DNA from 2 places in the Janthinobacterium aestuarii genome. Region 2 is predicted to be linked to the other one. Evidence: predicted binding sites of a transcription regulator. Region 2 holds the regulator's gene; the other holds the start of a gene.
What was found. The regulator FliA, encoded in region 2, starts transcription of late flagellar genes. The targets are predictions, from matches to a motif close to CTAAAGTTTNNNNNNNNNNNGCCGNTA.

Region 1: a site for FliA is predicted at 8,015-8,041, ahead of OPV09_RS07310 (DUF5610 domain-containing protein). Genes of this name have one in related genera too.

What each region holds. Positions count from the first base shown of each region.
Region 1 covers NZ_CP142523.1:1,636,707-1,648,559, reverse strand. Annotated here, with positions in the region: gene OPV09_RS07360 (hypothetical protein) at 1-143, shown strand, start outside; gene OPV09_RS07355 (hypothetical protein) at 231-470, opposite strand; gene OPV09_RS07350 (hypothetical protein) at 713-982, opposite strand; gene OPV09_RS07345 (hypothetical protein) at 1,162-1,422, opposite strand; gene OPV09_RS07340 (SDR family oxidoreductase) at 1,506-2,423, opposite strand; gene OPV09_RS07335 (CDP-6-deoxy-delta-3,4-glucoseen reductase) at 2,436-3,461, shown strand; gene OPV09_RS07330 (MFS transporter) at 3,545-4,816, shown strand; gene OPV09_RS07325 (DUF1345 domain-containing protein) at 4,857-5,522, shown strand; gene OPV09_RS07320 (HPF/RaiA family ribosome-associated protein) at 5,708-6,085, shown strand; gene OPV09_RS07315 (GGDEF domain-containing protein) at 6,347-7,312, shown strand; gene OPV09_RS07310 (DUF5610 domain-containing protein) at 7,314-7,943, opposite strand; gene sbcB (exodeoxyribonuclease I) at 8,097-9,545, shown strand; gene pyrF (orotidine-5'-phosphate decarboxylase) at 9,679-10,503, opposite strand; gene OPV09_RS07295 (LemA family protein) at 10,661-11,275, shown strand; gene OPV09_RS07290 (TPM domain-containing protein) at 11,277-11,853, shown strand, end outside.
Region 2 covers NZ_CP142523.1:5,238,203-5,250,055, forward strand. Annotated here, with positions in the region: gene OPV09_RS23565 (flagellar hook protein FlgE) at 1-118, opposite strand, end outside; gene OPV09_RS23570 (flagellar hook assembly protein FlgD) at 177-875, opposite strand; gene flgC (flagellar basal body rod protein FlgC) at 891-1,292, opposite strand; gene flgB (flagellar basal body rod protein FlgB) at 1,295-1,747, opposite strand; gene flgA (flagellar basal body P-ring formation chaperone FlgA) at 1,939-2,634, shown strand; gene flgM (flagellar biosynthesis anti-sigma factor FlgM) at 2,746-3,054, shown strand; gene OPV09_RS23595 (flagella synthesis protein FlgN) at 3,063-3,530, shown strand; gene OPV09_RS23600 (FxDxF family PEP-CTERM protein) at 3,931-4,494, shown strand; gene OPV09_RS23605 (hypothetical protein) at 4,613-5,470, opposite strand; gene OPV09_RS23610 (translation initiation factor Sui1) at 5,553-5,915, opposite strand; gene motD (flagellar motor protein MotD) at 5,980-6,774, opposite strand; gene OPV09_RS23620 (flagellar motor protein) at 6,780-7,526, opposite strand; gene OPV09_RS23625 (RNA polymerase sigma factor FliA) at 7,508-8,239, opposite strand; gene OPV09_RS23630 (MinD/ParA family ATP-binding protein) at 8,285-9,148, opposite strand; gene flhF (flagellar biosynthesis protein FlhF) at 9,141-10,469, opposite strand; gene flhA (flagellar biosynthesis protein FlhA) at 10,774-11,853, opposite strand, start outside.

The sequences.
Region 1 (11,853 bases), 2.7 Mb from region 2:
GCCGCGCGACCGGGGCTGCCAGCACCGCATTTTCCAGCGCGCCCGCCTCTCTGGCCGCAGCGGTGGTCAAATCGTCTTCGACTGGCCTGGAAATGGGGCGCTTCTATGTCGATCGTCCGGTATTGAACCGCGATCCGCAATAGAAAAGCGGAAAACAGATGTGGCTGCCGCACGCGGCAAGCCTGACTTACCCAGACGGCACCTCTCAGTTTGCCGTCTGTCAGGCGCTCTTAGGCAGCCATCAACTCGCGCAGTTCACGAATGCTGAAATCGCTGATTTCATGCATGCGGATGAGGATCGTGGCGCCGATCGGCAAGGTGTTGTGACGAATCTTGCTGATAACAGGTGGCGCCACTTCCAGAGCTCGCGACAAGGCGGCATCGTTTTTCAGTTGCAGCTTGTCGATGATCGCATCGAGGACGCGATTCGGGTTGTAGGTAGGCAAAGAGGTAATTTGTTTGAGAGACATGATCAAAAATCCGTACTTGTTGTATTAGAGCAAGAAAAAACAGAATGTCTCTTCTGCACTAATTCATGGTAAACACACTAAAAAGCGCCATCACTTATGCGGCTTTTACGCCACAAACAATATAATACACGCTATTGTTGATTTTTGCGTAACTTAAAGCAAAATTGTGATAATTGAAGAGAATTGACGCACTTGGAATGTGCTAGAGGATAACTCAAATCGGAAAAATTTGCTGCACGTCATCAATTTTTACGATGAGCAACACCGCTATGCATGAGCCAGGCTATGGCCATGAGGGTGCCCAGGCGGGCCATTTCTGCGGATAAATGCCAGCCTTGCGCGGCCACGCCGGCCGGGGTGGCAAGCGGGCAAGTGCATGGGAAATCGTCCGCGCGGCACCAGGCCAGTTGCCGGCGAATTTCATCGGGCGGTGGTGGGGGTTGCAGCGCATGTTCGCGGCGCCGCATATAGGCGCGCACCTGCTCCTTGCTGGGGTGACTCGTAGCTCGCATGGCTCGCTCCTGCTGACGGGAAACAGCGTCGCACTGTGTGGAGCCCGCCACAAGAGCCCAGACGCGTGACGACATTGCTCACCATATCGCCAGCGCGCCATGACGCGTTTGCGCTGCATCAAATGGCACGGCCCCGGTGTTGCGCCGGAGCCCGCACTGCCCCAGGGCCTGCTTCCGTCTTATTTCTTTTGCTGGCGCACGCGCTGTTGCTGTTTTTCCTGCGTTTGCTGGCGGTTCTGCTTGCGCTCGAACAGGGCGACCGCATCTTTCTTGGCTTGCTCGACGGTACGCATCTCTTCATGCGCATCGTGCGGGACGAAAAATTCGGCGTCCTGCGCCGCCACGACCAGTTTGATGGCGGCTTCGTCGTCGAGGTCGTACAGTTCCGTCAGGACGGTGGTGACCTCGTCCAGGTATTCTTCGTAAGTGAGGGTGCTCATGCTGTATTCCTTAAGTGAGTGGCGCCGCGCGGGAACGGCGCGCTGCGCGCCGGCCCAGCAAAGTGCGCAGATAACCGGCCATTTTACCCGATGCCGGCACCATCGGCGGACAACGCCCGCAAGGCATCGGCCACGCGCGCGTAGCGCAGGCGCACGCCCAGCTCGCGCTTGATGCGCGTATTGTGCAAGCGGCGCGATTCGGACATGAACGACAGCAACATCGGCGTGACCACTTGCCGCAGCTCGGCGCGGGGCAGGCGCGGCGGGCGCGGCAGGCCAAACGTGTCGGCCACGGCATCGAAATACTCGGCCATTTTAAGTTCGCTGTCATCGCTGGCGTGATACACGCGTCCCGACTTGCCCCGCCACAAGGCCCGCTCGATGATGCGCGCCAGGTCGTCGGCATGGATATGGTTGGTGTACACATCGTCATCCGCAGCCAGGGCCGGCGTGCCTTCGCGCAAGCGCTTCAAAGGCAGGCGGTCGTCCGCATAGATGCCGGGCACGCGCAGGATGGCCACCGTGGCGCCGCGGCGCGCCCCCCAGCCGCGCAAGACCTGTTCGGCGTCCACGCGCCGCTTCGCGCGCGCATTCGCCGGCGCCGTCGTGCGCGTTTCATCGACCCAGGCGCCAGCGCAATCGCCATACACGCCGCTGGTGCTCACATACACCATGCGTGCATGCTCGGGTAAAATGGCGGCCAGATTGCGCGTGCGCCGGTCCAGCAAGCCCGACGACATGGGCGGTGCCAGGTGCACGATCATCGTCGCCAGTCCCGCCAGCCGTTTCAGGCTGGCGCGGTCGTCGAGGTTGGCCACGATGGGCACGGCGCCGGCTTCCCGCAACTGCGCGCAGCGCGCCGGCTGGCTGGTGACGGCAAAGACGCGAAAGCGCGCGCGCAGCAGGGGCAGCAAGCGCATGCCGACGTCGCCGCAGCCGAGGATCAGCAGGCGCGGCAAGCCTGACGGCTTGCGCAAAGAGTGCATTAACATATTTTTCATCTCAAGGATTGTATGACTTTTCAAATTACTGTTCAGCCCAGCGGCCACCAATTCAGCTGTGAAGCGGACGAAACCGTCCTGTCGGCGGCGATACGCGCCGGCGTCGGCCTGCCATACAGCTGCAAGAGTGGCGCCTGCAGCTCCTGCAAGGGCAAGATCGTGTCCGGCAATGTACAGCATAAGCCATATCAGCCCCGCTCCCTGACGGAAGATGAAGCGGCAGCCGGCTACTCGCTGCTGTGCTGCGCCGTGCCCCAGGGCGACCTCGTGGTGCAGGCGCGCGAAGTGGCGGGCAGCAGCGATTACCCGATCAAGAAAATGCCGTCGCGCGTGACCACCATCGAAAAAGTCGCGCCCGACGTCGTCGTGCTGACCCTGCAGTTGCCAGCCAGCGAGCGCCTCAACTACCGCGCCGGACAGTATATCGAAATCATGTTGCGCGACAACAAGCGCCGCAGCTACAGCATGGCCAGCGCGCCCGTCGAAGGCGGTCCCGTGAGCCTGCACATCCGCCACATGCCGGGCGGCCTGTTCACGGACCAGGTATTTGGCACCATGAAGGAGCGCGATATCCTGCGCTTCGAAGGCCCGATGGGCACCTTCTTCCTGCGCGAAGATTCCGACAAGCCCGTCGTGCTGCTGGCCTCGGGCACGGGCTTTGCCCCGCTGAAAGCCATCGTCGAGCACATGATCGACGAGCAATCCCCGCGTCCGATCACCCTGTACTGGGGCGGTCGCCGTCCGCACGACCTGTACATGGACGCGCTGTGCCGCCAGTGGGCCACCGACTTGCCGCAGTTCACCTATGTGCCCGTCGTATCGGACGCCCTGCCGGAAGACGCGTGGGAAGGCCGCACGGGCTTCGTGCACCAGGCCGTTATCGCGGACTTGCCCGACATGTCCCCGTATCAGGTGTATGCCTGCGGCGCGCCGATCGTCGTCGAGTCGGCCAACCGCGATTTCGTGCAACTGTGCCAGTTGCCAGCCGACGAGTTCTACGCGGACGCCTTCACCACGGAAGCCGACCTGGCCAAGTAAGCGTCACCGTCCAGACAGCGGGGCGCGGCTGGTGCGGCGCCCGCTGCCACCACCGCTCTACCCCGCTGCTTCCTGGAAATTTCATGTCTCTCGCCTCTGCCGGCAACGGCTTCAGCATCCTGCGTCACCGCAACTTCGCCTTCTATCTTTCCGCCCGCGTGCTGGGCACGGTGGCCGTGCAGATGCAAAGCGTGGCCATCGGCTGGCAGGTGTACCAGATCACGGGCAGCCTGTTCGACCTGGGCTTGATCGGCCTGGCGCAATTCGCCCCCTTCCTCGTATTGATTTTGCCGGCAGGCCATGTGGCCGACCGCTATAACCGCCGCAACATCATCGCCTGGTGCCTGGCGGCGCAGCTCGCTTGCGCGCTGGCCCTGCTGGCGTTCACGCTGAGCGGACTTTCCATCGTCTGGCCCGTGTTTGCCGTGCTGGTGCTGTTCGGCAGCGCGCGCGCCTTCATGATGCCGGCCACGCAAGCCGTGCTGGTGAACATGGTGCCCACGCAACACTTCAGCCGCGCCGTCGCGCTCAGCTCGTCGAGCTCGCACGTGGCCATCATCCTGGGGCCCACCCTGGGCGGCTTGCTGTATTACTTCGGCCCCAAGGTCGTGTATTTGATCTCGTCCGCGCTGCTGGTCGTGTCCGTCCTGCTGATGCGCGCCACCACGCCCGCGCCGCAGGTGGTCAAGCGCGAACCCGTCAGCTGGCATACCCTGCTCGAAGGCTTGCGTTTCGTCTGGTCGAAACCCATCGTGCTGGGCGCCATTTCACTCGACCTGTTTGCCGTGCTGTTCGGCGGCGCCACGGCCCTGCTGCCGGCGCTCGCGCACGACGTGCTGCATATCGGCCCCAGCGGCCTGGGCCTGCTGCGCACGGCGCCCGGCGCCGGCGCGGCCCTGTGCTCGATCGCGCTGGCCATCTTTCCCATCACGCGCCGCGTGGGCGCGTGGATGTTCGGCGGCGTGGCCGTCTTCGGCCTGGGCACGCTGGTGCTGGGCAGCACCAGCTATTTCCCGCTGGCGCTGGCGGCGCTGTTCCTGATGGGTGCCGGCGACATGGTCAGCGTCTACATCCGCCACCTGCTGGTGCAGTTCGAGACGCCCGACGAAATCCGCGGCCGGGTCAGCGCCGTGAACGCCGTCTTCATCGGCGCCTCGAACGAGCTGGGCGAATTCGAGTCGGGCCTCACAGCCGGCTGGTTCGGCCTCGTGCGCGCCGTGCTCTTCGGCGGCGCCGCCACCCTGGCCGTGACGGGCATCTGGGCCGTGCTGTTCCCCGTGCTGTCGCGCATGGATCGCTTCCCCCACCACGAGAAGGAAGCGGCCGCCAGGACGGCCACCACGGCGGCAACTTAAGCGCTAAGATGCGCTATCCCAACAGATGCATCCTGGCACCATGAAAATCACGCTTCCGTTCCGCAGCTTCATCCGCAGCCGCCCCCACCTGAGCCTGGCCACGGCCATCGGCGTGGCAGCCGGCCTGCTGCTGCCCGCATCGTGGCAACAGATGACGCGGTTGCTGACGGCGTGGAACGTGGCCGTCTGGTTCTACCTGGCGACGATGGCCTGGATGATGATGCGCGCCAACCACCACCGTGTGAAAATGATGGCGGCGCGCCAGGACGAGCGGGCGGCAACAGTCTTGTCGGCCCTGTCCGTCGCATCCGTGATGAGCCTGGTGGCCATCGTCTCGCAGCTGTCTTCAATGAAAGACCTGGCGCCGGACGAGCGCGCACTGCACTACGGCTTGACGATCCTCACCCTGGTCGGCTCCTGGTTCCTCGTCGGCACCCTGTTCTGCTTCCACTACGCCCACCTGTATTACCAGGCCGATCCCGCACTGCGCCCCCTGAAGTTTCCCGACGGCGAGCAAAACCCCGACTACTGGGATTTTCTGTATTTCGCCTTCACCATCGCCGTGGCCGTGCAGACGTCGGACGTTTCCGTGCAGACGCGCATGATGCGGCAAATCGTGCTGGGGCAATCCGTGCTGAGCTTTTTCTTCAACCTGGTCGTGCTGGGGCTGTCAATCAATATCGCCGCCGGTCTGATCAATGGTTGAAATAATTTCGTAGTGGAAACTTGACCTGGCTGAAGGGTTAAGCTCATCTTAATCGTGCGCACCCTCTTGAAATACTGGAAAGAGGAGTAAGATAAGTTCCATGCACAGAGGTCATGTGCATGGGGCAGCAACCAGGCCGCAGCACGCCTGAGATGGGTTTTTTTTGAATTGACAGGAGTAAGCATATGCAAATCAATATTCATACCGACAGCACCATCGCCAACACCGCTGGACTGAACGAACATGTGCAATCCGTACTTGAAAGCGCACTGAACCGCTTCCGCGACAACCTGACCCGCATCGAAGTCCACATCAGCGACACGAATGGCCCGAAAGGCGGCGCCGACGATATCCGCTGCGTCATGGAAGCACGCGTTGCTGGCTATCAACCGATTGCCGTGACCGAACAGAACGCCACCGTGCATCAATCCGTTGCCGGCGCCACCGACAAACTGAAACGCGCCATCGATAGCGCCCTGGGCCGCCTGCAAGACAGCAAGCGCCACGCCACCGGCAAGAATGCCGTGATCGATACGGCCGAAGCGGAAGAAACCGCCGAGTAATTCCCCACCTGCAGGATTTCCAGAGACTGAGGCAGCCGTTCAAGGCTGCCTTTGCACATCTGGACCCGCCTTCCTGCGCAACAATATCCATAGCAGAACAGCAAGCATTCCGGCGTATTAACACCGCAATGAAATAATTGTCGTATTTCTCACAGTAAGTGACATCAAGCAAGCCTTTGGCGTTACAGCCAAGGCCGCTTTACGCTATCATGAAGCTACCGGCCCTCTGCTCGCGCGCGCCGGCTTTTTGAAAGTGTGATTGTGGAACAGATCGGCAACTTCGGCGCTTCAGGCTGCAACATCGGCGATTTACAGCTATTTCGCGATGGGGCGGATAGCCAGACGGCCGCCATGCTGGCGCCCTGCCCCGTCATGCGCCTCGAAGCGGGCGAAGCCATTGCCGACACACAGGGTACTTGCCTGTACATCGTCCTGCGCGGTTCGCTGGCCGTGGCCGCCGACATCCACACGGGCATGGATGACGGCACCGTCAGCAAGGTCTTGCCCGGCGAAAGCGTGGGCGAACAATCGGTGCTCGATGAAGCGAGCAACCTGGCCGCTATTTCCGCCTTGGAAGAAACCGACTTGCTGGTGATCGACGCGGCTGTCGTCTGGGAATTGATCGAGCAATCGAACGGCCTGGCGCGCAACCTGCTGCGGCTGCTGTCTTTCCGCATCCGCGCCGCCAACGCCTTGCTGCGCCGCCGGCAGAAACTGGGCGAGTTCTACCGCCAGCTGTCGATGGTCGACAGCCTGACGGGCCTGTACAACCGCGCCTGGCTGACGGATTTACTGCCGAACATGATCGTCACGGCCCACGCCAGCGGCTCGCCGCTGTCGCTGGTGATGATAGACCTCGACCATTTCAAGCGCTTCAACGACACGCACGGCCACCAGGCGGGCGACCAGGCGCTGCGCATCGCCGCGCAAGTGCTGGGCGCGGCCCTGCGGCCCACGGATTTCGCCGTGCGCTACGGTGGCGAGGAAATGATGGTGATCTTGCCCGATACCAATGAACACGTGGCCCTGCGGGTCGCCGAACGCCTGTGCGAACGCATGCAGCAAGCCGTCATCTTCGCCGACATGCGCAGCGCGCTGCCGCACATTACGGGCTCGTTTGGCGTGTCCAGCCTGGCGGCCGAACAGGACGACCATGCGCTGATCGCGACGGCCGACGCGGCGCTCTACCGCGCGAAGGCAGGCGGACGCAACCGGGTCATGCTATAGCTCAGGCAGCCTTGCTGTCGGCCGGCTTGGTCGCATCCGGCTTCACAGCGTCATCCTTCTTGCTGCTGTGCGCGGCGATGAAATCCGCATAGCCCTTCTGCACCAGTTCATACGTCTTGTCGATATTGCCGGCGATATCACCACCCAGCACTTTCAAGCCTTCCAGGATATCGCGCGCTTCCTTGAAGCCTTTTTCCATGCCGCCGCTGATGGTATCCATGAATTTTGTCAGAGCCGCATCGTCATCCAGGTCGGGATTCTGTTTCTTGAAGGCGTCAAAAAACCCGGTCGACAGCGATACAATGCGGCTCGCCGTCGCTTCGGCGCTATTATCCTGCGACGCCGCGTTCTGGATCGCATCGTCGCCGTACTGGCCCTTCAGCGCTTCATTGATGTTGGTGATGGCCGTCTTGTACAGCAGCGCCAGCGGCTCGTTCTCGGAACCGATCGACACGTTCAGCGACGCCTGCATGATGGAGGCGTTCAATTGCAGCTTCGTGCGGTCGTTGACGCTCATTTCAGCGTTGATGCCGTCCTTTTGCTGGACTTTCTCGTCCTTGCCGGCAACGCCCGTACTGACGGAAGTCACGGAAGGGTTGGAATTGCCGCCTGCGGCGATGGGAATTGACACGATAGACCTCCTTGAACGGGCAATGTATGCCACCATGCGGGAAACGCGATGATGACCATCCTCTCGTGTAGTATCGGCAGGTTTTCAGAAAACTGTAGCAGCGGCGCGTTTACGGCCCGGATAACCAATCAAGCAACCAAGTAATGACCATCAATGACTAACCAGACCTTTCTTTGGCACGACTACGAAACCTTTGGCGCCCAGCCGCGCCGCGACCGCCCGGCCCAGTTTGCCGCCATCCGCACGGATGCCGAACTCAACGAGATCGGCGAGCCGATCATGCTGTATTGCCAGCCAGCCAATGATTTCCTGCCAGACCCGCAATCGTGCCTGATCACGGGCATCACGCCGCAGCAGTGTCTGCAGCTGGGCGTGCCCGAACACCAGTTCGCCGCCACCATCGAAGCGGCCTTTTCGGAGCCGGGCACCATCGGCGTGGGCTACAACACCATCCGTTTCGACGATGAAGTCACGCGTTTCCTGTTCTGGCGCAACCTGATCGACCCGTACGCGCGCGAATGGAAGAACCATTGCGGCCGCTGGGACATCCTCGACGTCGTGCGCATGACGCACGCGCTGCGCCCGGAAGGCATTCAATGGCCCAAGCGCGACGATGGCCAGACCAGTTTTAAATTGGAACACTTGAGCAAGGCCAACGGCCTGGCCCACGAAGCGGCGCACGATGCGTTGTCGGACGTGCGCGCCACCATCGCCCTGGCGCGCCTGATCAAGCAGAAACAGCCGAAACTGTTCGAATTCTGCCTGGCGCTGCACAAGAAGGACCGGGTCGCCAGCGAAATGGGCATGCACTTGGCCGCCGGCGAGCGCCAGCCTTTCCTGCACGTGTCGGGCATGTTCCCCGCCGAACGGGGCTGCGTGGGCGTCGTCTGGCCGCTGGCCACGCACCCGAGCAACAAGAACGAGATCCTCGTCTGGGATTGCGCTTACGACCCGCGTGAACTGTTCCAGCTGGACGCCGACACCATCCGCACGCGGCTGTTCACGCGCAAGGACGCCATGCCCGAAGGCATGACGCGCCTGCCCGTGAAAAGCGTGCATCTGAACAAGTCGCCCATGCTGGTCGGCAACCTGAAAACCTTGTCGCCGGCCATGGCCGCGCAATGGGGCATCGACGTGGATGCCGCGAAGGTCAACGCGCAATTCGCCGCGACGGCGCCGAACATGGATGCCATCTGGGCCGAAGTATTCCAGCGCCCTGGCGCGAACGTGGCGCTGGACGTGGATGAGGATCTGTATAACGGTTTCGTCAGCAACGACGACCGCCGCCTGCTCGAATCCTTGCGCCGCGAAACGCCGGCCAAGCTGGCCACGGCCCGCCCCTCGTTTGCCGACGAACGCCTGCAGGAATTGCTGTTCCGCTACCGCGCCCGCAATTTCCCGCAAACCCTGAGCGAAGCGGAAAGCCTGCGCTGGGAACAGCACCGCGCCGCCCGCCTGTTCGACGGCGACGGCGGCGCCCGCACCATCGAAATGCTGTTTACGGAAATCGACGTGCTGTCGGAATCGGTGGATGAGCGGGGCGAGGAAATTCTGGGAGAACTCTACGATTACGCGGAGATGGTGGCGCCCATGCGCGACTGAAAGAGGGCGCGAGCCGGGTAGGTCGGATTAGCGGGCAGAAGGCCCGCGTAATCCGACAACATTGTTGACGTTACCGGTGTTGTCGGGTTACGGCCGCTGGCCTAACCCGACCTACATTTTTGATGGATGGTGCTTAAACCGAACGATGTTGATTGATCGCATCGCGCGTTTCAATGGCCACGCGGCGGGCCGCGTCGGCAAAATCTTCGCCCGCTTGCGGCGTGGCGTAGATGATGGCGCGCGACGAGCTGATCATCATGCCCATGCCGTTCGCCGTCTGGCCCGCGCCGACGGTGGCGGCGATGTCGCCGCCCTGGGCGCCGATGCCGGGCACCAGCAGCGGCATATCGCCGACGATGGCGCGCACTTGCGCCAGTTCTTCAGGGAAAGTGGCGCCGACGACGAGCGCGCACTGGCCATTCTTGTTCCATTTGTCGGCCACCAGGCGCGCCACGCGCTGGTACAGCGGTTCGCCGTCCGTATTCAGAAATTGCAGGTCCGAGCCGCCCGGGTTCGAAGTGCGGCACAGGATGATCACGCCGCGGTCTTTCCACGCCAGGTAGGGGTCTAGCGAATCTTCGCCCATGTAGGGATTCACGGTGACGGCGTCGGCGCCGTAGCGCTCGAACGCTTCGCGCGCGTATTGCGTGGCTGTCGCGCCGATGTCGCCCCGTTTCGCGTCGAGGATCAGCGGGATGTGCGGGTAGTTCTCGCGCACGTAGCGGCAGATGTCTTCCAGCTGCTTTTCCGCGCCCAGCGCGGCAAAATACGCGATCTGCGGCTTGAAGGCGCAGGCCAGGTCGGCCGTGGCGTCGATGATGCGCGTGCAAAAGGTGGTGATTCCATCAGGCAAGTCGCGCAGGTCGGCCGGCAGTTTCGCCAGGTCCGGGTCCAGGCCTACGCACAGCAGGGAATTATTGGCCGTCCACGCGGCGGATAATTTATTGATGAAATTCACGGCACACCTTCTCTATATTCAGTTGCAAACCCCGTATTGTAACGCGGCATGGACCCGGGAAGGCAGGCAGGGGCGGCGGCCAGCGCTTATTAAACCGACATTGCGGGCTGTTTCAGGTATATTTGCCTCACCTCCTTTACTCTGCACGGAACCCATCATGCAAATCACCAATCAATTCACAAAATGGCTGCGCCTGGCGCTGAGCGTCACCGTCCTGGCCGGCATCCTGACGGGCTGCGGCTACAACGACTTCCAGAGCAAGGACGAAGCCACCAAGGCCGCTTGGGGCGAAGTGGTCAACCAGTACCAGCGCCGCGCCGACCTGATCCCCAACCTGGTCAACACCGTCAAGGGCTATGCCACGCACGAACGCGAAACCCTGGAAGCGGTGACCAAGGCGCGCGCCGCCGCCACCAGCTTCCAGATCACGCCCGAAGTGCTGAACGACCCGGCCGCGTTCGAAAAATTCCAGCAAGTACAAGGGCAGCTGTCGTCGGCCCTGTCGCGCCTGATGGTGGTGTCCGAAAAATACCCTGACCTGAAGGCCGATACGAGCTTCCGCGATTTGCAGTCGCAGCTGGAAGGCACGGAAAACCGCATCACCGTGGCGCGCCAGCGCTACATCGTTGCCGTGCAGGATTACAACGTGCATGCGCGCAGCTTCCCGAACAACCTGACGGCCATGGTCTTCGGCTACAAGGTCAAGCCATCGTTCACGGTGGAAAACGAAAAAGCCATCTCGACCGCACCGACCGTCAACTTTGGCAAATAAGATGAAAGCCTGGTCTTATCTGGCGGCGCTGGCGACGGCGCTGCTGCTGTGCACCAGCCTGTCCGCCAGCGCGCAGGGTCTTGTGCCCGTGCCGCCGCTGGCGGCGCGCGTGACGGACAACGCCGGCATGCTCGACGCCAAGCAGAAAGCGGCGCTGGAAGGCGTGCTGGCCGATTACGAAGCCAAGACGGGCAGCCAGATCGCCGTGCTGCTGGTCAAGAGCACGGAACCGGAAGCCATCGAGCAGTACAGCATCCGCGTGACGGATGCCTGGAAGCTGGGCCGCAAGGGCGTCGATGACGGCGTGCTGCTGATGGTGGCGAAGGACAATCCATCGTCGCTGCGCCGCCTGCGCATCGAGGCGGGCCGCGGCGTGCAGGGCGTGCTGACGGATGCGCAATCGAAACGCATCCTGCAAGACGTGATCGCCCCGCATTTCAAGCAAAACGACTATTACGGCGGCCTGGTCGCCGGCGTGGGGTCGATTGCCACTCTGCTGAACCAGGAGCAATTCCCCGCCCCGGCCCAGCAGAAGGCGCCGGCCACGGTGGACGCGGGCGGCATGACCTTCTGGCTGC
Region 2 (11,853 bases):
CGAACTGCGCCTGCGATTGCTTGAAACCCACGGTGGCCGAATTGGCGATGTTGTTGCCGATGACGTCCAGCGATTTGGCGGCGCCATTCAAGCCGCTCAGGCCTTGTTGGAAAGACATTGTGTTCTCCTGGTAGAAATTAGGGGTAGAGGGTCTACGCTACAAATGAGCGGCTTGCTTACAAAATCTGTTTCACGTCGGCCATGGTGATGCTGCCCACGCCCGGCACGTTCAATTTCACGCCGCCCGCGCCCGTCGACACGCTGGCAACCGAGCCGAACATCAACGCCGCCGCATCGGTCAGCTTGGCGCCGCCGCGCGTGGCTTCCACCGAAAACGTGTAGGCGCCGTCAGGCAGCACGATGTTCTTGCCATCCTTGTCGAGCTCGGCCGTGGAGCCGTTCCAGCCCAGCGGCAAGGTACCCGCGTCCTGCGGCCCCAGGTCGATGGAATGGACTTCCTTGCCCGTGCTGTTGTAGATGATGACCTTGACCTTGTCGGCCGGCGTCGCCAGGTCCACGCCCAGCAGGGCCGCGCTCTTGGTTAAGTTGATGTTCTTGCCTGCCGTCAACACGCCATGGCCGATGATATTGGCCGCCTGCATGGATTCGGCTTGCTGGTAGCTGGTCTTGAGCGTTTCCAGGGTGGTATTGAGCTTGTTGACGCCCGTCACCGTGGACAGCTGGGCGAGCTGGCTCGTCAGCTGTGCATTGTCCAGCGGGTTCATCGGATCCTGGTTTTGCAGCTGGGTCACCAGCAGGGTCAGGAATTTGTTCGTTTCTTCCTCGACGCTGCCTTTCGCGGCCGTGTTCTTCTTCGGATTCATCGTCGCCATCAGGTCGGTGACGGTGGCGGTGCTGGTATCGATGGTTGCCATAATGGTCAGTCAGCCTTATTGGCCGATGGTAAGGGTTTTCAGGAGCAGCGACTTGGCCGCGTTCATGGTTTCCACGTTGGTCTGGTACGAACGCGAAGCCGACAGCATGTTGACCATCTCGTCGACCGTATTCACGTTGGGCATGGTGACGTAGCCCTTTTCATCGGCCAGCGGGTTCTTCGGGTCGTAGACCAGCTTCATCGGCGACGGGTCTTCGATCACCTTCTGCACCTTGACGGCCGTGGCGCCGTTGGCCATGGGCACGGCTTCGAACACCACCTGCTTGGCGCGGTAGGCTTCGCCCGTGGCGCTGGTGGCGCTGTCGGCATTGGCCAGGTTGCTGGCCACCGTGTTCAGGCGCTGCGCCTGGGCGCTCATGGCTGAACCGGAAACATTGAAGATATTAAATAGCGACATGATTATTGTCCTCCCTGGATGGCCGTCAGCATGCCCTTGATCTGCGAGTTGAGGAACGTCACGGCCGCCTCGTAACGGATGGCGTTGTCGGCAAAGGCATTGCGCTCGAGATCCATGTCGACCGTGTTGCCATCGACGGCGCCCTGGGCAGGCGCGCGGTACAGCAGCGGCGTACCGTCGGCCAGGGTCTCGACCTTGCCGCCGCCGGCCGCGCCCGCTGCCGCGGCCACGCCCTTGCCCGGCATATGCTGTGGCGCCGTGCCCTTCAGGGCCGGCGGCACGCCATCCTTGCGCGCCATCGCGCCCTTCAGGGCGGCGGCGAAATCGACATCGCGCGCCTTGTAGTTGGGCGTGTCGGCATTGGCGATATTCGAGGCGAGCAATTCCTGGCGCGTCGAGCGCAGGCTCAGCGCCGTCTCGTTGAAGCGCATGTAATCGTCGAGTTTCCCTATCATGTCAGGCTCCGGAAAGATCTGCCACTGGCGCCCGAGATGGCGGAAGGATGGCGGTATAGTGATGACAGGAAACATAGTACGGTGCCCACCAGCAAGACCATCGCCGGATCAGACCGTACTTTTACCCCTTAATCGGCGCTTCGAACGGGGCCTCGCCCACTATCATGGCAGTATTCCAGAGGCCTATCACCATGAAAACACCGCTTGCTTTCCTCTTCGCTCTTGCCGCCCTGCCACTGCTGGCCCAGGCGCAAAACGCCGGCCGGCAAACGCCGGAAGCGCTGCGCAACAGCGTGGAACAATTCCTGCAAGTGCAAAGCAATGGCTTGCCGGGCAAGGTAACCATCACCGTCGGCGCCGTCGATCCGCGCCTGAACCTGGCTGCCTGCCCCGCGCCGCAAGCGTTCATGGCGCCGGGCGCGCGCGCCTGGGGCAAGACCACCGTCGGCGTGCGCTGCACGGCGCCCTCCAGCTGGACTATCTATTTGCAGGCGAACGTGGCCGTCGTGGGCGACTACGTGGCCAGCGCCGTGCCGCTGGCGCAAGGACAAGCCATCGACGCCAGCCAGCTGGTGACGATGCAGGGCGACCTGGCCGCATTGCCGGCAGGTATCGCCACGGACATGGCCCAGGTAGTAGGGGCGAGCACGAATATTTCCTTGCCACCAGGCACGCCGATGCGCCTCGACACCCTGCGCCGCAAGCCGGTGGTGATGCAGGGCCAGCTGGTACGTGTAGTTTCCAGTGGCAACGGTTTCCAGGTGGCATCAGAAGGACGCGCCATCGGCAGCGCAGGCGATGGCCAGACGGTGCAGGTGCGCACGCAGAGCGGGCAGCAGATCAGCGGCGTGGCGCGCGCGGGCGGCTTGGTGGAGGTCGCCTTTTAAACCCGGATGGACAGCGATATTGTGGTCTGGCGCACTAAAGTTTCGGAAGAAGGTGCCGATAATGACACATATCCCGGAGTTTTTTGACTTCGACCAGACGAGGATCACGCTGTGAAAATTACCGATAACACCATTAAAAGCAATCCCGGCCTGCCGGTGGCGCCCGCGAATACCTCCGGCGCCCGGAATGCCGAGAAAGCCCAGGCAACACCGACGACGTCGGACAATGTACGCCTGTCGCCACAAGGACAGGCATTAGCGGCCAGTGCAACTGCCGGCAGCGGCGCCGTGTTCGACACGAAAAAAGTCGAACGCATCAAGCTGGCGATCGCCGACGGCCAGTTCCAGGTCAACTCTGAAAAAGTGGCGGACGGTCTCCTCGACACAGTCAAGGACTTGCTGCACTCACGAAATAGATAGGTTCCCTCATGCAATCAGTGACTCCGTTTTCCAGCCTGCGCGACGAGCAACAGCTCATGACCACATTGCTGGCATTGATGAAAGAAGAACAGCGGCATCTGGTTGCCGCTGACATCGATGCAATCACGGAGCTCACGGTGCGCAAGACGGCACTCGTAGGACAATTGAGCCAATTGGCGGCGCAACGCCACCAGGCGCTGGCGGCAGCAGGTTTTACCGCCGCCGAAGCGGGCATGGAAGACTGGCTGGTCAGCGCCAGCGAAGCCGAGGCGGCGCCCCTGTGGAAAGCCCTGCTCGAGACGACGCGCGAAGCGAAGGAACAGAACCGGCTGAACAGCCTGCTGGTCAACAAACACATGCTGCACACGCAAGGCGCCCTGAACGCCATGCGCCCCACGGCCCAAAGCGGCAATTTCTACGGCCCCAGTGGCCAACCGATGTCGAACCCGGCCAGCCGGCGCGTCGTCATCGGCTAAGCGTCTTCCCGTTTCACCCCAGCAAGAAGCCATTGCTGCACGCCTGACGCCGTCCCGAGCAGCGGCACCCATACGGCTGCCATCGAGAACATCATCGCCGTGTCGCTCCCTCCAGGGAGACTGCGGCGGTGCCAGCGCGTCCGCATTCCCCCCACAACACCGCACGCAGAAACAACACAAGCCCTTTTTGACGCCGCACGTTTGAGCATGCTCAAACTTGAGACAGGTGATGACTATATGCTAATCCCTGGCGTACGCCGTACATCTCCAGGTGGGACTTTCCTCGCCGACACGAACTTCGTTCCCGCAGGCATAGCTGATCCATTTCACGCCCCAGCCTGCGCTTTTGCGCTGCGCCACGACGCACACCACCTCAATCGCAAGTACACAGGAGCATGATATGAACTCTCTCTCAGTAAGCAAGGCTGGCGCGGCGCTGCTGCTCGGCTGCACCCTGCTGGCGCCGGTCGCGCAGGCCGAAACGCAAGCCGTGTTCTATAGCCACCTCGTATCGACCGCCGTGGTGGCCACGCCGCTGCTGGCGCAAGACACCTTGTTCGTCGACACCTTCACGACGGAGCGCGGCTCGCTGCTGCAAACGACCACGTTTACGGTCGGCGCCGGCGTGCAGTCGTTCACGGGCAACGCGGCCTGGCTGGTCACGGGCGCCAACGACTTCGGTCCCCGCCTGACTGGCGTCAACATTGACCTGTTCGACTCCAGCAATAACCTGGTGCAATCGGATACCTTCACCGGCGTGCTGGGCGCGTTTGCCCATTCGACCTTCGACGGCCTGCTGGGACCTGGCACCTACACCTTGGTGGCAAGCGGCATCGGCGTGCGTGATTCCGTGCTGGACATTTCCATCACCACGGCCGTACCGGAACCGGAAACCTATGGCATGCTGCTGGCGGGACTGGGCCTGATCGGGTATAGCATACGGCGCCGCAAGATGGCTGCCTGATCGGCATCGGGGCGCCTGCAAGCACTGCCGTAGCTGGCAGACACGGGGCAGGCGCAGCGGTTCCACGCACGGGCTGGCCTCTGCACGGGCCAGCCCAGGCAGGGGCAGGCCTACGCACTCAACCGTGCGCGGGCCGGCCCGTATGCTGGCGGAATTTCGCGGCGATGCCATTCGCCTTGGTGAGGGCGGCGGCCTGCTGTTCCGGCGTCAGCTCGTTTTGCAGCCAGTGCCAGTATTCATCCTGGTAAGGGTTCGTCGTGCCTGGCGTGAGGATGTCGTTGTAGACCATGCGCAGGGCCAGCAGGTAGCCATACGCTTGCGGCGCGTCCTTCTGCACCACGTCGCCATCGCGCAGATAGGCCATCATCAGGGTCGACACGCTGCTCAGTTCCGCCGCGTCCGCCTGTGTTGTCAGCTGGGCGATCGCTTGCCGCTTCCAGGCCTGCACCAGCGGATCGTCGGGACGGTTGCGCAGCGCGCTGCGGTCGCCGAACGGACCTTCCGACAGGAACAGCGTGGCCGCGCCCGGCACGCCGCCTTGCGCGGCAGTGGCCAGGTAGCCGAGGCGATCCTCGCGCTGGCGCTGCGTCATGCCCGCGCACAACTGCTGCTGGGCTGCTTTTTCTTCCGCCGTCATCTCGCGTCCCAGCTCGAATTCCATCCCCGGCAAGCGGCTTTCGCGCTGGAAAACGATGCAGTCGTCGATCAGGTTATAGGCCGCATACGCGTCTTCCGGCTTGCCGCTGGAGGCCAGGCGCTCGAGCCGCTGCGCCAGGGACACGACAACGGGCGCCGCATCGGCGGCCGGGGTGGCGTCGATATTCAAATACGATGCCAGGCTGCGTCCCGGCGGCGCGCTGGCGGCAGCGGTAGCGGCAGTGTCCGGTGCGCCGCCATCGGGCGCGGGCCAGTACACGACCGCCAGCACTGCCGCGATGGCAGCGGCGATGGCGATACCGGTCAGTTTGTTATTCATATGAGGTGGCGCATAAAAGGAAATGCACGTTACCACAGGCGCACGGCAGCGGGCCGCACGCCTCCGCACGCACGCGCCCCGGCTAGCCGCCCGCCTTTTTCGGCTGGTGGCCCAGCCTGGTCAGCGCGGCAAGAATGGTGTCGACATGGTCGCCCTGCACTTCGATCACGCCATCCTTGACCGTGCCGCCCGAGCCGCACTGCGTGCGCAGCTGCTTGCCCAGCAGGGCCAGCGCGATGGCGTCCAGCGGCAAGCCCTTGACCACGGTGACGCTCTTGCCACCGCGGCCCTTGGTCTGGCGCGACACGCGCACCACGCCGTCGCCCGCCGGCGCCGCCTTGGCTTGCGCCTTGCACGCGCATTGCGCCAGCGGCTGGCGGCAGGCCGGACACATGCGGCCCGTTTCAGTGGAATAGACGAGACCGCCCTGGGAGCTGCTTTTCATGATGGAGAAATAAAAAGAAAGAAGGCCGCGATTGTACCAAGCGGCGGCCCGCAGTTGACGACCGTCAGTTGGCCGGAGCAGGTGCCGGTGCCGGCGCCACGGGCGCTGTCGGCACTTCCGTCACCGTTTCCGGGATGCCCGAGAGGATCGTCACGGCGACCCGGCGGTTGCGCGCGCGCCCTTCCGCCGTTTCATTGGGCGCCACGGGGATATTGTCGGCGTGACCGACGGCCGTCAGGCGCGACGCCTTGACGCCGCTGGCAATGAACAGGCGCACCACGGCGCTGGCGCGCGCGGCCGACAATTCCCAGTTCGAGGCAAAGTTGGAATTGCTGATCGGCTGCACGTCCGTATGCCCTTCCACCTGCACGTCGTGCGTATCGTCCTTGAGCAGCACGGCGACGGCGCGCAGGGCCTGGTCCGACTCAGCCGTCAGGCGCGCCGCGCCCGGGTCGAACAGCACGCTGGCATTGATTTCCACGCTCACGCCGCGGCTCGTCTGCGTGACCCGCACCTTGCCTTCCTTGACCAGCGGCGCCAGGGTCGACGTCAAGTCCTGCGCCAGGCGCGTCATGTGTTCACGCTCGCGGCGGATGGCTTCCGTGCGGCGTTTCAGAGCAGGGTTCGGCAGCGGGATCGCTTGCGGCGCTTCCATGATGATGGGCGGCGCGCCCTTTTCCAGGCTGAAGGCCTGGCCGATGGCGTTCTGGAAGACGCGGTACTTGCCTTCGTTGACTTGCGAAATGGCGTACATGACGACAAAGAACGCGAACAGCAGGGTGATGAAGTCGGCGTACGAGATCAGCCAGCGGTCCTGGTTGTCCGGTTCCTCGTCATACTTCCTGCGCGCGCGCCGCATCATGGTCAGTGCTCGTGCAGCAGGCTGGACACGCGCTCTTCGATGATGCGCGTGTGGTCGCCCGTGGCGATGTCGTACAGCACGGCGGCCGTGATTTCGTACTGCAGCACGCGGCGCGAGACGATGGCCTTGAGTTTATTCGCCACCGGCAGGAACAGCAGGTTGGCCAGGCCGACGCCGTAGATGGTCGAGACAAACGCCACGGCGATGCCGCTGCCTAATTTACTTGGGTCGGTGAGATTTTCCATCACGTGTATCAGGCCCAGCACGGCGCCCAGAATACCGATGGTGGGCGAATAGCCGGCCGCCGATTCCCACACCTTGACGGCCTGGCGCTCGGCCATTTCGTAGGCGGAGATTTCCACGTCGAGCAGCTGGCGCAGCTTGTCGGGCGCGATGCCGTCGACGATCATCCGCAAGCCCTTGGCGTTGAAGCGGTCGGCCGTGTTTTCCATCAGGCGCTCGAGCGCCAGCGGGCCGTCGCGGCGCGCCGTCAAGCTCCATTGCCCGATGTCGCGCGCCAGCGCGGCGCGCGTGTCGGCTGGCGGCAGGAAGACCCAGCGCAGCATTTCCAGGCCGCGCACGAAAGTGCGCAGCCGCGTTTGCAGCAGCACGGCGCCGAAAGTGCCGATGACCACGATGGCAAAGGCGGCCGGCTGCAGCAGGGAGGCCATCTTGCCGCCTTCCAGTGCCTGGCCGACCAAGAGGCCCGCCAGCGCCAGCGCCAGCCCGATTACGCTGGACCAGTCCACGCCTGCTCCCTCAAGGTTGCGCGCAGGCGCGCGACGGCCTGGGTATGCAGCTGCGAGACGCGCGATTCGGATACGCCCATCACCGCGCCGATCTCCTTCAGGTTCAGCTCTTCTTCGTAATACAGGCCCATGAGTATTTTCTCGCGTGGTGGCAGCGCGTCGATGGCATCGATCACGGATTGCCGGAAATCGGTATCGAGCAGGGAACGCAAGGGGTCGCTGTCCTCGTCCACGCAATGGCGGTCGAGGAAGCTGTCATTGCCGTCCGGGTCATGAAAGTCTTCGTAGTACACGAGCTGGTGGCCGCCGCCGTCGCCCAGCATTTCCTGGTAGTCGGCCAGCGACATCTTGAGCAGTTTCGCCACTTCCGACTCTGTCGGCGGATGGCCGAGGCGCTGCTGCAAGGTGCTCATCGCCTCTTCGATCTTGCGCATGTTCTGGCGCATGCTGCGCGGCAGCCAGTCGCTGGTGCGCAATTCGTCGAGCATGGCGCCGCGGATGCGCAGCACGGCATACGTCTCGAACTGCGCGCCATGCGTCTCTTCATAGCGGCTGATGGCATCGAGCAGGCCGATCATGCCGGCCTGGATCAGGTCATCGACCTCGACCGAAGGCGGCAATTTCGCCTTCATATGGTGCGCCAGACGCTTCACCAGCGGAATATGCTCCGTCAGCAAATAGTCCTTGTTCGATTTCCCTTTGACCGTGTACATAGGCTGCTTATTGTTTTCTCATCTTATCTGGTGCTACGGTTGGCTTCAGGCGCTGAACTGGTGCGGGCTCCCCGTCTGGTACAAGGTGCCGCCGAGCACGGGCGCCGCCGAACGGGCCAGCCGCTCGGCCAGTCCGCGAAACGCCACCGAGGCGCCGGCCAGCGGAAACGCATCGACCACGCTGCGGCCCAGGCGCGCCGCGCGGTGCAGATACTCATCGGCAGGCACCGAACCCATCGACGTCAGCTTCACGGCCAGGTAACGGCTCGCCGCCTGTGCCATATTATCGTATACCACTTTTGCTTCGGATTCGGAAGCGCCGGTGACGAGAATACCGAACGGACGGCGTCCCAGTTCCTGGCTCAGGCGCTTGATCAGGCAGTACGCCGCCTTGATCGAGGTGGCGCTGGTGGAGACTTGCACGACGATATCGGACGACGCCATCAAGGGCACGGGGAAGCAGGCGCCCTCGTCTGCCACGACGCCGTCGACCAGCACGATGCCGCTCCGGCGCGCCAGCACGTCGAAAGTCTTGCCCAGGCGGCGCAATTCCTCCTCGCCCGCATAGTCCATGCTGTCCATCAAATGGTTGCGCGCGCCCAGGCTCGCCACGCCAAAGCCTTGCGGCACCTGGTGGATGACCTGGTTCAAGCCGCACTGCTGGCGCGCCACGTCGCGCAGGCTGGCGCCGTGCGCCAGTCCCAGGCGCGCGGCCACGCCATCGCTGCCGCCGCTGGCGTCAAGCAACAGCACGTCATTGCCGCCGTAGACGAGCGAAGCACCCAGGTTGACCAGCATGGCGCCCTTGTCGTCCTGCGGCGTGGCCGAGAGAAACGTCATGACGCGCGGCTGCGGGCCGGCCAGCATGCGGCGCAAGCCTTCAGCCTGGTCGAAATCGAAATTAGCCAAGGTGCACCCCGCGCGCTTCATTGTTGCGGGCGGCCGCCTGCGCCATCAGGAGCGGCAGTTCAGCGTCGGAAAACTGCGTGGCCGCCGAGTCGCGCTTGAGCTTGAAGGCGCGGTCGATCAGGTAGCCACGGTCGGCCAGGTACAGGTCTTCCGGCACGCGCTGGCCGTTCGACACATAGAACAGGTTCAGCTTCTGGCGGATCACCACGTCAAGCACGTTGCCGATCGACGCCGCTTCATCGAGCTTGGTCATGATGCAGCCGGCCAGGCCGCTGCCCTGATAGGCGCGCACCACTTCGTTGAGGGTTTCCTGGGTTGCCGTGGAATTCAGGCACAGCAAACGTTTCACGTCGGCGCCGGCACCCGACAGCATGGCCACCTGCTCCGTCACCATCTGGTCGCGCTGGCTCACGCCCACCGTATCGATCAGCACCGTGTGCTTGTTCTTCAATTCTTTCAGGGCGATGCGCAAATCCGCTTCATCTTTCACGGAATGCACCATCACGCCGAGGATCTTGCCGTAGATGCGCAGCTGCTCATGCGCACCGATACGGTAGGCGTCCGTGGTGATCAGGGCCAGCTTTTCCGGGCCGTGGCGCATCACGCAGCGGGCCGCCAGCTTGGCCGTACTGGTGGTCTTGCCGACACCGGTCGGGCCCACCAGGGCAAACACGCCGCCCTGCTCGAGCATGGCGTCTTCATTGGCCACCGTATTCAGGTTGCGGCTGAGGACGGTCTTGATCCAGCGCATGCTTTGCGCACCGTCGAGGCCGGCGGGCAGCTTGTCGATCAGGTAGCGCGCCAGGCTGGCGGAAAAGCCGGCGGCCAGCATTTCGCGCAGCACGACGGCTTTTTGCGGCTCGCGCTGCTGCGTCGACCCCCACGAAATTTCCGCCAGCTGGGTTTCCATCATGCCGCGCATGGCGCGGATTTCATTCATCATGCCGCTCATCTCGGCGGCGGCGTTCTCTTTGACGTGCGCCAGCGCGCTGGCCATCATCTGCTGCATGCGGGCCATGTCCACTGGCTCGGAAGCAGCCTGGCGCGGCGCGGCAGGACGTGGCGCAGCCGGGCGCTGGGCCGGGGCGGCCGGACGCTGCGGTGTGGCGAACTGGGTCTGCAACTGGGGACGGGGCTGGGCCATTTCGGACGCGGCCGGCGGCGAAGCGAGCGAAGCGGCATCATCATTGGCCAGCGCGAGGATTTCCACCACGCCATCGGCCTGGCGGTTCGACAGAATCACGGCATCGGGGCCCAGCGCTTCGCGCACCTTGCGCAACGCATCGCGCGACGAGGCGCCCGTAAATTTCTTCACATTCATGACCGGCCTCCCAAGGCGGGGGTGGCGCAATATTGGCTGAACTGTGTGACCATCATCGACTCCTGTTGCTTGAGTGCTGTCTTCCACATGGACACAGATCACTCGGACAGTTTCCATTATTAGCGATGCTTGCAGGAAACGATCGAAGGAACAGGACGGGAAAGTACCCGTTATTCAGTTTGCCGGGAGGAAATTGATGGTTATTTGACCAAAAGCAACTGCTGGGGTCAGACCCCCACTGGCGCTAACGCAAAGCTCAGCGCTAACGCCGGCGGGGGTCTGACCCCGATGCTATTGAAGATAACTACTGCGCACCCACCAGCGCCGTGACGCGGATCGTCTTGGTTTCCGGCACTTCCGCATGCGACAGTACTTTGAGTTGTGGCAAGGCGCGGCGCAGGAAGCGCGACAGCAGGGCGCGCAGCGGCGCCGGCACCAGCAGCACCGGTGTCAGGCCCAGCGCTTCCTGCTGCTGGGCAGCCAGGCCCGCCTGGTGCGCGATGGTATCGGCCAGGCCCGGCTCGATGCCGGCGCCGTCGCCGCCATTGCCCATCGCCTGCATCAGCAAACGCTCCAGGCGGCTGTCGAGGGTCATCACGGACAGTTCGGCCGCGCCGGGGAACAGTTGCTGCACGATGGCGCGCCCCAGAGAGACGCGCACCAGCGCCGTCAGCTCGTTCGGGTCTTGCGTGCTGACCGTGTACTCGGCCAGGGTTTCGATGATGGTGCGCATGTCGCGGATGTGCACGCCCTCGGCCAGCAGGTTCTGCAGCACTTTTTGCAGGGCCGACAGCGACAGCATCTTCGGCACCAGGTCTTCCACCAGGCGCGGCGCATCCTTGCCCAGGTGGTCGAGCAGCGACTGCACTTCCGCGCGGCCCAGCAGCTCGGAAGCGTGCGAGGTGATCAAATGGTTCAAGTGCGTGGCCACTACGGTGCCCGCATCGACGACCGTGTAGCCCATCGATTGGGCCTGGTCGCGCAAGCTGGCGTCGATCCAGGTGGCGGGCAAGCCGAAAGCGGGGTCGCTCGTGGCCAGGCCCGGCAAGGTGCCGCTGGCCATGCCGGGGTTGATGGCCAGGAACTGGCCGTTGAACGCTTCGCCCACGCCCACTTCCACGCCCTTCAAGGTGATGCGGTAGGCGGACGGCTTCAATTCCAGGTTGTCGCGGATATGCACGGGCGGCGCCAGGAAGCCCACTTCCTGGGCGAATTTCTTGCGGATGCCCTTGATACGCTTGAGCAACTCGCCGCCCTGCGTCTTGTCGACCAGGGGAATCAGGCGGTAGCCGACTTCCAGGCCCAGGGTGTCGACGGGCATGATGTCTTGCCAGCTGGCTTCTTCCTGCTCGGGCGCCACGGTCGCCTGCGGCGCTTCGGCCGG